Methylovirgula sp. 4M-Z18: one gene and its partner. The protein of the gene in region 2 interacts with the protein of the main gene of each other region in a pairwise test. Links are inferred from orthologs where the notes say so. Each region holds a gene or a part of one and is shown on either strand. Other genes may lie near its edges.

Region 1 (5,105 bases), 450 kb from region 2 along the record:
ATCAGCCCGGACGATGTCGCTGCTTGCGTGCGCGAAGCCGGCGTCGGTTTCATGTGGGCGCAAACCCACCATGCGGCGATGCGGCATGTCGCACCGGTACGTACCGAGCTCGGCGCGCGCACCATTCTCAACATCCTCGGACCGCTCGCCAACCCAGGCGGCGTCAAACGGCAATTGACCGGCGTGTTTTCGGCCGCATGGCTCGAGCCGATGGTGCATGTGCTCAAGAATCTCGGCTCGGAAAAGGTTTGGCTGGTGCACGGCTCGGACGGGCTCGACGAGATCACCACGACCGGACCAACGCGCGTGGTCGCGCTTGACCGCGGCAAGATCACGTCGTTTGAAATTACCCCCGAGGACATTGGAGTCGCACGGGCGGATCCGGCGGCGCTGAAGGGCGGCGATGCCGAGTATAATGCTGCAGCCTTGCGCGCAGTTTTGGATGGCGCGCCGGGTGCCTATCGCGACATTGCCATCTTCAATGCGGCCGGCGCGTTGGTCGTCGCCGACAAGGCCGCCGACCTGCGCGCGGGGGCCGAACTCGCGGCTGAGGCGCTTGACTCGGGCCGCGCAAAGGCGGTCTTATCCACTCTGGTGGCAGTCTCGAACCGCTCCAGCACGGGAGCGTAACATGGCGGACATACTAGAGAAGATCGAAGCCTATAAACGCCGCGAAATCATCGACGCGAAAGTGCGCATGCCGTTTCACGCGCTCGAACGCCAGGCCCGTGCCCAAACGCCGCCGCGGGGCTTTGCCCGTGCTCTCAAAGACAAGGCCGACGCCGGTTTTGCGCTGATCGCCGAAATCAAGAAAGCGAGCCCGTCGAAAGGCGTCATTCGCCCCGATTTCGATCCGCCGGCCTTGGCAGAGGCTTACGAAAAAGGCGGTGCGGCATGCCTTTCCGTACTGACCGACGGCCCTTCGTTTCAAGGCGCGCCGGACTTTCTGACAAAGGCGCGCGCGGCGACCAAATTGCCGGCTCTGCGTAAGGACTTTCTCTTCGATCCCTATCAAGTGTTCGAAGCGCGCGCCTGGGGCGCCGATTGCATTTTGATCATCATGGCCTGCGTCAGCGACGACTGCGCCAAAACACTGAATTCCACGGCGCATGATTTGGGCATGGACGTGCTGGTCGAAGTGCATGATCAGCGCGAGCTCGAGCGCGCGCTGCGGTTGGAAACCAAATTGATCGGCGTGAACAATCGCAATCTCAAAACGTTCGACGTGTCGTTGGAAGTGAGCGAACAGCTAGCGCCGATGATCCCGCCGAGCAAGATCGCCGTGGGAGAGAGCGGAATCTTCACACATCAAGATTGCCAGCGTCTCGCACGCGTAGGCATGCGCGCCTTCCTTGTCGGCGAAAGCTTGATGCGGCAGAAGGACGTGGAGAAGGCGACGCACGATCTTCTCGTCGGCGTCCCCGTGAAGGCATGAGCAAACTCACCCATATTTCCGCCACCGGCGAAGCGCATATGGTTGACGTATCGGACAAGGCGGCGACCGAACGGGTTGCTGTGGCGCGCGGCACTGTGACAATGCAACCGCAGACGCTTGCCCTTGTCCTATCGGGCAATGCGGAAAAGGGCGACGTGCTTGGCACGGCGCGGATCGCCGGCATCATGGCGGCGAAACGCACGCACGACCTCATCCCGCTCTGCCATCCTTTGATGCTGTCGAAGGTGACGGTGGAGCTGACGCCCAATGTCGAGGCGGCGCAGGTGCTTGTGGAAGCAACGGTGAAGGTCAAAGGCCAGACCGGTGTTGAGATGGAAGCGCTGACCGCCGTGAGCGTGGCATGTTTGACGCTTTACGACATGGTGAAGGCCGCCGATCGCGGCATGCGGATCGAAAACATCCATCTCGTCGAAAAATCCGGCGGCAGGTCGGGCCATTGGCGGGCCGAAGGCTGACGGGATTTAAACCCTGGATCCCCTTGGCGGAGAAACGATCGAACCTGATGACGAAAGCCCCTCTCCTCCCCGTTTCCGACGCTCTCGCCCGCATCCTTGCGCCAGCGCGGCCGCTTGGCATGGAACTCGTTCCCTTGAGTCAGGCCGCCGACCGTACGCTTGCCGAAGACGTCATCGCACGGCGGACCCAACCGCCCTTTGACGCCTCGGCCATGGACGGCTATGCGGTACGGGCTGAAGATATCGCAACGGTGCCGGCACGGCTCGATGTGGTCGGTGAAAGCGCGGCCGGCACGGCTTTCGCAGGTACGGTCCAACCGGGTCAAGCCGCGCGCATTTTCACCGGCGCGCCAGTGCCGCAAGGGGCGGATACGGTGGTGCTGCAGGAGACGACCCGGCGCGACGGCATCAACATAAGCGTCGAGCAAAGCGAACCGCTCGGCCGCCATATCCGCAAGGCCGGACTCGATTTCGCGCAAGGTCAGGCGCTGTTGCAAAAAGGCTTGCGGCTCAATGCCAACCGCGTTGCGCTGGCGGCGGCGATGAACCATCCGGCCTTGCCCTGCACACGCCGTCCGCGCGTTGCGATCCTGGCCACGGGGAGCGAATTGGTGGCGCCGGGCGCCGAGCCGGGCCCCGATCAGATCGTCGCCTCCAATTCTTTTGCCGTCGCGATCATGGCGGAGAAAGCCGGCGCCGAGGTGTTCGATTTGGGCATCGTCGCCGACGATTTGGCGCTTCTGCGCGCGGCAATTGCAAAGGCACGCGATGCCAAAGCCGACATTCTCGTCACGCTCGGCGGCGCTTCGGTCGGCGATCACGATCTCGTGCAACAGGCGCTGCACGCCGAAGGCATGACGCTCGATTTTTGGAAGCTGGCACTGCGGCCCGGCAAACCGCTGATGCACGGCATGCTCGGCGGTCTGCATGTGTTGGGCTTGCCGGGAAATCCGGTATCCGCCATTGTCTGCTCGAAACTGTTCGTGGTGCCGCTCATCCGCGCGCTCAGCGGCGACCCCGACGCGGCGGACGATCACAGCGAGCCGGCGCGCCTCGCCGTGCCGGTCAAGGCCAATGATTTCCGGCAGGATTATTTGCGCGCGACGCTCACCGAGCGCGCGGACGACCTGCCACGCGTGACACCGCATGGCCTGCAGGATTCCTCGATGCTGCGCGTCCTGGCCGAGGCGCAGTGCCTCCTGATCCGCGTCCCGCATGCCGCGGCGGCGGACGCCGGCGATCTGTGCCGGATCATTCGGCTGTAGTCAGGCACGCTCTCAAGCGTTTCATCGATTGGAGGACGTATGGCCCGCACGTGGCTCGACACTGCCATCTCCCGCATCGAGGCGGATTTTACACGCTCTGCCGATACGCATCTCGTGCCAATCCCGCTTCCCGGCGCGGTCGATTTTTTCTTCAAGGACGAATCGACCCATCCGTCCGGCAGCTTGAAACACCGGCTCGCGCGCTCATTGTTCCTCTATGCTTTGTGTAACGGCTGGGTGCATGAAGGCACGACGATCATCGAAGCCTCCTCCGGTTCGACAGCGATCAGCGAAGCCTATTTCGCGCGGCTTTTGGGCCTGCCCTTCATTGCCGTCGTGCCGCGCAGCACCAGCCAGGAAAAGTGCGCACAGATCGAATTCTACGGCGGGCGCCTGCATCTCGTGGATTCCGCCGATGCCGTCTATGCCGCTTCGCACCAATTGGCGCGCGAAACCAGCGGCCATTTCATGGATCAGTTCACCTATGCCGAACGCGCCACCGACTGGCGCGGCAACAACAACATTGCCGAATCCGTTTTCGCGCAAATGGCGCACGAGCGCCATCCGACTCCAGCCTGGATCGTCGTCGGCGCGGGGACCGGCGGGACATCGGCCACCTTCGGCCGTTTCGTGCGCTACCGCCAGCATGCGTCGCGTATCGCCGTCGTCGATCCGGAAAACTCCATCTTCACGGCCTATCACGCCAGCGGCGACCCCACGCTGACCAGCGCCACCGGCAGCCGGATTGAGGGGATCGGCCGGCCGCGCGTCGAGCCGTCCTTCATCCGCGACGTGGTGGACGAAATGTTTCCGGTCGAGGACCTCGATTCGATTGCCGCGATGCGCGTGCTGTCAAAGATCCTCAGCCGCCGCGTCGGCCCCTCCACGGGAACGAATTTCATCGGCGCGTTGCGGCTGCGGCGGCGCATGCTCGATGCCGGCGAGCCGGGTTCGATCGTTTCGCTGATTTGCGACTCGGGCGAGCGCTATGCCGATTTGTTCGACGATGACTGCGTGAGCGGACGATTCGGCGAAGGTCTCGCCGCTCGGCTTGATGCGGTCGCAGAAGAAATTAACCGGGCCGGCTGAACGCCCTCGTACCGTCAAACCCAGGAGTCTTGCGCCAAATTCAACGATTTACCCCTTGCGGAACATAAAAAGAACGCTTAACATGCGTTCATGATTTGTTTAAGGTCCTGCCGCAGGTTATGAGGAACAGCGATTGATTCGCGAAGGCTTCCTTAAGGTTGCGAGCACATGAAGGGGAATGATCGATGCTGACCAAGAAACAGAATGAATTGCTCCGCTTCATTCACGAGCGCCTGAAGGAAACCGGCGTGCCTCCATCTTTCGACGAAATGAAGGACGCGCTTGATCTGCGGTCAAAGTCCGGCATTCACCGGCTGATCATGGCGCTCGAGGAGCGCGGCTTCATCCGCCGGCTGCCCAATCGCGCCCGCGCGCTAGAAGTGTTGAAACTGCCGGAGTCGGCAGTGCCGAGCAGCTCGCGCAATGGCCGTTTCGCGCCGAGCGTCATTGAGGGCAATCTCGGCAAGGTGCGCGCGGTGGGCACGGCCTCGCCCGACGACGAGACGATGCAAAGCGTCGCTGTGCCGGTGATGGGGCGCATTGCCGCCGGAACGCCGATCTCCGCAATTCAGACCCGCAGCCACACGATTTCGGTACCACCGGAGTTCCTGGGTTCGGGCGAACATTTCGCACTGGAAGTGCGCGGCGATTCGATGATCGAAGCGGGAATTTTCGAAAACGATACGGTGCTGATCCGCCGGCAGGACACGGCCGACACCGGCGACATCATCGTCGCGCTGGTGGATGATGAGGAAGCGACCTTGAAGCGCTTGCGCCGGCGCGGTGCCTCGATCGCACTCGAAGCCGCAAACCCGGCTTATGAGACGCGAATCTTTGGGC
Region 2 (4,951 bases):
CCTTCGGCCCAGCCGGGATAATAATAGAACGGCGCGACCTTATTGAACCCAGCCTTTTCGTCATCGTAAGGGCCGACCCAGGACGCGGCATCGATCGTGCCTTTTTCCAACGCATCGTAAATGTCCGCGCCCGCGACTGGTTGCGGCTGCACACCGAAACCTTGCAGGATCTTGGCCGCAAAACCGCCGACACGCATTTTCAGGCCATTCAGATCCTCTTGCGCTTTCAGTTCTTTACGGAACCAGCCGCCCATGCGCGCGCCGCTGTTGCCGCCCGGCAGCGCGATCGCGTTGTAGTCGGCCAGAAATTCGTTGAACAATTCGTTGCCGCCGCCAAAGCTCGCCCAAGCGTCTTGCTGCCGGGCGTTCATGCCGAACGGAATGCCCGTCGCGAGCGCGAAGGTCGGGTCCTTGCCGGAAAAATAGGCCAAGGACGTATGGCACATATCGACTGTACCGTTCGTTACAACGTCAAGCGCCTGCACGGCGGGGGCCAATTCGCCCGGCGCAGAGACTTCGATCTGAAATTTATCGCCGGTCGCCTCGGCCACACGCTGCGCGAATTCCTGCGCACCGCCGAACATCAAATCGAGCGTTTTGGGGAAGCTCGATGTGAGCTTCCATTTGATTTCCGGAGCACTCTGCGCCAGCGCCGGCGCGGCAAGGGCGGACGCCGCCAGCCCGATGCTGGCGGTTTGCAGAAAGCGGCGACGCAGTAAAGCCATGTACATCTCCCGGAGCGATGGCGCGGAGACTCATGCAGCTAAACGACAAAATTAGGGCGAGACCTAACTGGCGGATTTTTCCAGCCGAGCGGGGGGCAAGACCGGCCCCGCCCCGCTTGCGCTCATTCTATGACGATTCGCGGTGCCGGTCGTCCCTGATATCCCTGCAGGGCGCCCGCGACCGCCTGCGCGATGCCGCGATACACCGCGGCGTGCGGGCCATTCGGCTCGCTCACCACGACCGGTTGGCCGGCATCGGATCGTTCGCGAATCGCGAGCGCGAGCGGCACCTCGCCCAAAAAGGGCACGTCCAATTTTTCCGCCTCATGCCGTGCGCCGCCATGGGCGAAGACGTCAGAGCGCGTGCCGCAATGCGGGCATAGAAAATAGCTCATATTTTCAACGACCCCAAGGATCGGCACTTCGACCCGGCGAAACATCGTGACGGCGCGGCGCGCGTCGATCAGCGCCAGGTCCTGCGGCGTCGAAACAATGACGGCACCCGCCAACGGAACGTCCTGCGCGAGCGACAATTGCGCATCCCCCGTACCGGGCGGCATGTCGACGACCAAGACGTCGATCTCGCCCCAACTGACCCGGCGAAGCATTTCGGTGAGAGCCGATTTGATCATGGGGCCGCGCCAGATCATCGCGGTCTCTTCCTCGACCATGAAGCCGATCGACATGATTTTCACGCCATGCGCTTCGAGCGGAATCATCATTTTGTCGGGGCCAACTTGTGGTTTTTGGTGGAGGCCAAAGAGACGCGGCATCGACGGGCCATAGACGTCGGCGTCGAGAATGCCGACACGGAGCCCCTGCCCAGCTAAGGCAAGCGCCAAATTGCAAGCCGTCGTCGATTTGCCGACACCGCCCTTGCCGGACGCCACCGCAATGATCTTGGCGATCCCCGGAACCGGACTGCCACCGCGCGGCCCATGACGCGCAGGTTCCGGCGCCTGCGGCCGCTCCGACGTCAGCGTCACGAGCGCGCCCGTCACACCGGGGATCGCTTTGATCGCCCGCTCGGCCTTCAGCCGCATCTCCTCCATTTCCATGGATTTCGCCGGATCGATCGCGATTGCCGCAAAAACCTTGCCGTCGCGGATACTAATGCCGTTCAACGTGCCGGAGGCCGGCAAGGGCGTCTTGCCGTCAGGACCGGGCACAAGCGTGAGGGCACGTAGAACGTCTTTTTCGGTCGGCAACAGAAGGCTCCGCATTTTAAGCTGTTTGTCCGCGTTATAGGCCCCGCTTGAAGCGGGTCAACGGACTTGTTGATCGCAGGACCACAACACGGCAACATGCGGCGGCAAACAATTGCGATCGTTCTCGTGTGCGTGCCGGGCAAAGAATTCACGCTCAGCGAGTTCATGCGATCCAAAACCGGATGGTGGAAACGTCATGAAAATAATCGGTGTCATTCTCGCGGGCGGACGATCCTCTCGTATGGGGGCCGACAAAGCCTTCGTCACGTTCAATGGGCGTCCGCTGGTCGAGCATGTGCTCGCAAGATTCGCACCGCAAGTCGCGGATGTCGTCATCAACGCCAACGGCGATGCCGCCCGCTTTGCCGCTTATCCACATCCTGTGCTCCCCGACCGCCTCGGCGCCAACGGCCCGTTGTGCGGTGTGGCGAGCGGACTGAACTATGCCCAGCAACACAATGCTGATGCCATTGTCGCCGTGCCGGTCGATGGCCCGCTGCTGCCACTCGACCTCGTCGACCGCTTGACCGCGGCGCTGAACCCGGAAAGCCAGGCCGTGGTGGCAAGAAGCCCGGATGGAGTGGAACCGACGTTCGCGCTTTGGCGGGTCAGCGCTTTGCCGCAAATGGAAATCGCACTCGAGCAAGGCATTCGTGGACCCAAACACATGCTTGAGCAATTGCCGCATGCGAGCGTGCTGTTCGACGCCAAAGTAGCTGGCCTCGCACCGTTTGCCAATCTCAACACCCGGGAAGAATTGGCCGACGTCGAGCGCCGCGTCCTGCATGAGGGTGCGGGCAGCCTTGCTTGAGCCCTTTGTGAACGCGCTTGCTCCACGCAATTAGATATGGGAAGCGTACCATACCGCGTTGCACAATAAGGGATTGGATATGGCGAAGGTTGCGTTTCTCGGCTTGGGCGTGATGGGCTATCCCATGGCTGGGCATCTCAAGGCGCATGGGCATGACGTGACGGTTTACAATCGCACGCCGGCCAAAGCGGCTAGTTGGGTCGCCGAACATAGCGGGAAAAGCGCTCCGACGCCGCGCGCCGCCGCCGAAGGGCAAGACCTGATCTTCGCCTGCGTCGGCAATGACGACGATTTGCGATCCGTCACCATCGGTCCGGACGGCGCCTTCGCCGCAATGGCGACGGGCGCAATCTTTGTCGACCACACGACTGCGTCTGCTGATGTGGCAAGAGAACTCTATACCAGCGCCAAAAAGCTCGGCCTCGGCTTTGTCGATGCACCCGTTTCCGGCGGCCAGGCGGGCGCGCAAAACGGGGTTTTGACCGTCATGTGCGGCGGCGATGCGAGCGATTACGCCAAGGCCGAGCCTGTCATTCAAAGCTACGCCCGCTCATGCCGGCTGCTCGGCGACGCGGGCGCCGGTCAGCTGACGAAGATGGTCAACCAGATCTGCATCGCCGGTCTCGTCCAGGGCCTGTCCGAGGGCCTGCACTTTGCCACCCAAGCCGGGCTCGACGCGGAAGCGGTGATCGAGGTGATCTCGAAAGGCGCGGCGCAGAGCTGGCAAATGGAGAACCGCTACAAGACGATGCTCGCCGGCAAATTCGATTTCGGCTTCGCCGTCGATTGGATGCGGAAGGACCTCGGCATTTGTCTTGCCGAGTCGCGCCGCAACGGCGCCCACTTGCCGGTGACAGCTCTGGTCGATCAATTCTATTCCGAAGTCCAGACGATGGGTGGCGGCCGTTGGGACACGTCGAGCCTGTTGGCGCGCCTCAACAAATAAATCAGCGCAGCTTCACGGGGACGAAGCGCTGGCTGGCGCTTCGCCTCTTTCGCCGCACGTCACTTCGGCGTGAAGCCCCATTTGACGAAGACGGCTTTCGCTGCGTCACTCTGCAGATAGGTCAAGAATTTGGCGGCGGCTTCGCCCTTGTTGCCGGCCGTCAACGCGAACGAATAAATGATCGGCGCGTGCGAGGTCTCCGGGAATGTCGCCACGACTTTGACGCGCGGTTCGGCTTTCGCATCGCTCGCGTAGACGATGCCGTAGGGCGTTTCGCCGCGCGCGACGAAATTGAGCGCGTTGCGCACATTGTCCGCCATCGCAAGATGGGGTTCGAGCGTCACCCACAAACCAAGCTTATCGAGCGCTTCCTTGGTATATTTGCCCGCCGGCACGGTTTTGATTTCGCCGACCGCAATTCGGCCATTGCCGAGCGCGGCGGTCCAGCCGTCCGCCGTCAGCGCAAGCGGCGCATCGGGCGCTGACGTGGGGGCAACGACCACCAGTTGATTGCTCAGGAGATCGATGCGCATCTCGGGTTTGATCAGATTGCGCGTCGCCACGTAATCCATCGAATCCTGATCGGCCGAGGCGAATAGATCGGCCGGCGCCCCCTGCTCGATCTGACGCGCCAAGGCCAATGAGCCGGCATAGGATGTTTTGACGTCGATTTGCGTCGCCACGGTAAAATCATGGGCGATTTCATCCAGCGCGTCCTTGAGGCTCGCCGCCGCGAAAACATTTATCGTATCAGCCGCATAAGCGCTTGTGCTCGCGCACAAGATAAATAGAAAAAAGGCAAAAGCGGAGCTAAGGCGCGACATGGCGTATCCTTGGGTTAGGCTAAAGATGAAAGAGCCGAACCGGAACCGTCGTGCCGGAATACGCTTCACGCATGCAGAGCGAAGCGATGACTGTTGGCGCGATTGATACAAGCTTTGGACAGAGCGTCAATTCGATTCAGGGTGGCACGGCCAGTGCACCAACGCGATCAATCGCCCGTCTGCATGCGCTGCCGGCGGCGCTCGCTCGGCCGTACGCGCGCCGGCGTGCCACCACGGGTCTTGAGGCGCTCAAGCCGCGGCGGCAATTCGGCCATGATCGCGAGGCGCGTTTCCTCGCTCATCAGCCCCCATTGAGAAATTTCTGCGATCGAACGGCCGCAACCGATGCAAAGCCCGAGGCTCGGCTCCATGACGCAGATTTTGATGCAGGGCGTTGAGACGGTCATGACCTCAATTCAAAACCAATTCGGCCGCCG

What was found. The genes of interacting proteins can lie anywhere in the genome.
Region 1: the proteins of mobA (region 2) and V9T28_RS07945 interact in binary tests that used the Escherichia coli proteins (3 or more experiments, as listed by UniProt). The link is inferred for Methylovirgula sp. 4M-Z18 from one-to-one orthologs.

The regions. Positions count from the first base shown.
Region 1 is NZ_CP149574.1:1,728,533-1,733,637, reverse strand. The notes cover bases 1,088-4,067. They hold V9T28_RS07945 (molybdopterin molybdotransferase MoeA), read left to right. Parts: upstream 1,088-1,958; coding sequence 1,959-3,176; downstream 3,177-4,067. Other genes in these bases: V9T28_RS07940 (PLP-dependent cysteine synthase family protein), read left to right, coding at 3,216-4,067; moaC (cyclic pyranopterin monophosphate synthase MoaC), read left to right, coding at 1,432-1,911; trpC (indole-3-glycerol phosphate synthase TrpC), read left to right, coding at 1,088-1,435. Also shown: trpD (anthranilate phosphoribosyltransferase), read left to right, coding at 1-630; more of trpC, read left to right, coding at 632-1,087; more of V9T28_RS07940, read left to right, coding at 4,068-4,265; transcriptional repressor LexA, read left to right, coding at 4,451-5,105. UniProt on the Escherichia coli protein: Catalyzes the insertion of molybdate into adenylated molybdopterin with the concomitant release of AMP.
Region 2 is NZ_CP149574.1:2,181,297-2,186,247, forward strand. What follows is about bases 1,111-3,936. They hold mobA (molybdenum cofactor guanylyltransferase MobA), read left to right. Parts: upstream 1,111-2,129; coding sequence 2,130-2,744; downstream 2,745-3,936. Other genes in these bases: V9T28_RS10140 (Mrp/NBP35 family ATP-binding protein), read right to left, coding at 1,111-1,936; V9T28_RS10150 (NAD(P)-dependent oxidoreductase), read left to right, coding at 2,824-3,690; modA (molybdate ABC transporter substrate-binding protein), read right to left, coding at 3,750-3,936. In the rest of the region: V9T28_RS10135 (TRAP transporter substrate-binding protein), read right to left, coding at 1-725; more of V9T28_RS10140, read right to left, coding at 848-1,110; more of modA, read right to left, coding at 3,937-4,514; V9T28_RS10160 (DUF1289 domain-containing protein), read right to left, coding at 4,682-4,921; V9T28_RS10165 (nicotinate-nucleotide--dimethylbenzimidazole phosphoribosyltransferase), read right to left, coding at 4,926-4,951. UniProt on the Escherichia coli protein: Transfers a GMP moiety from GTP to Mo-molybdopterin (Mo-MPT) cofactor (Moco or molybdenum cofactor) to form Mo-molybdopterin guanine dinucleotide (Mo-MGD) cofactor.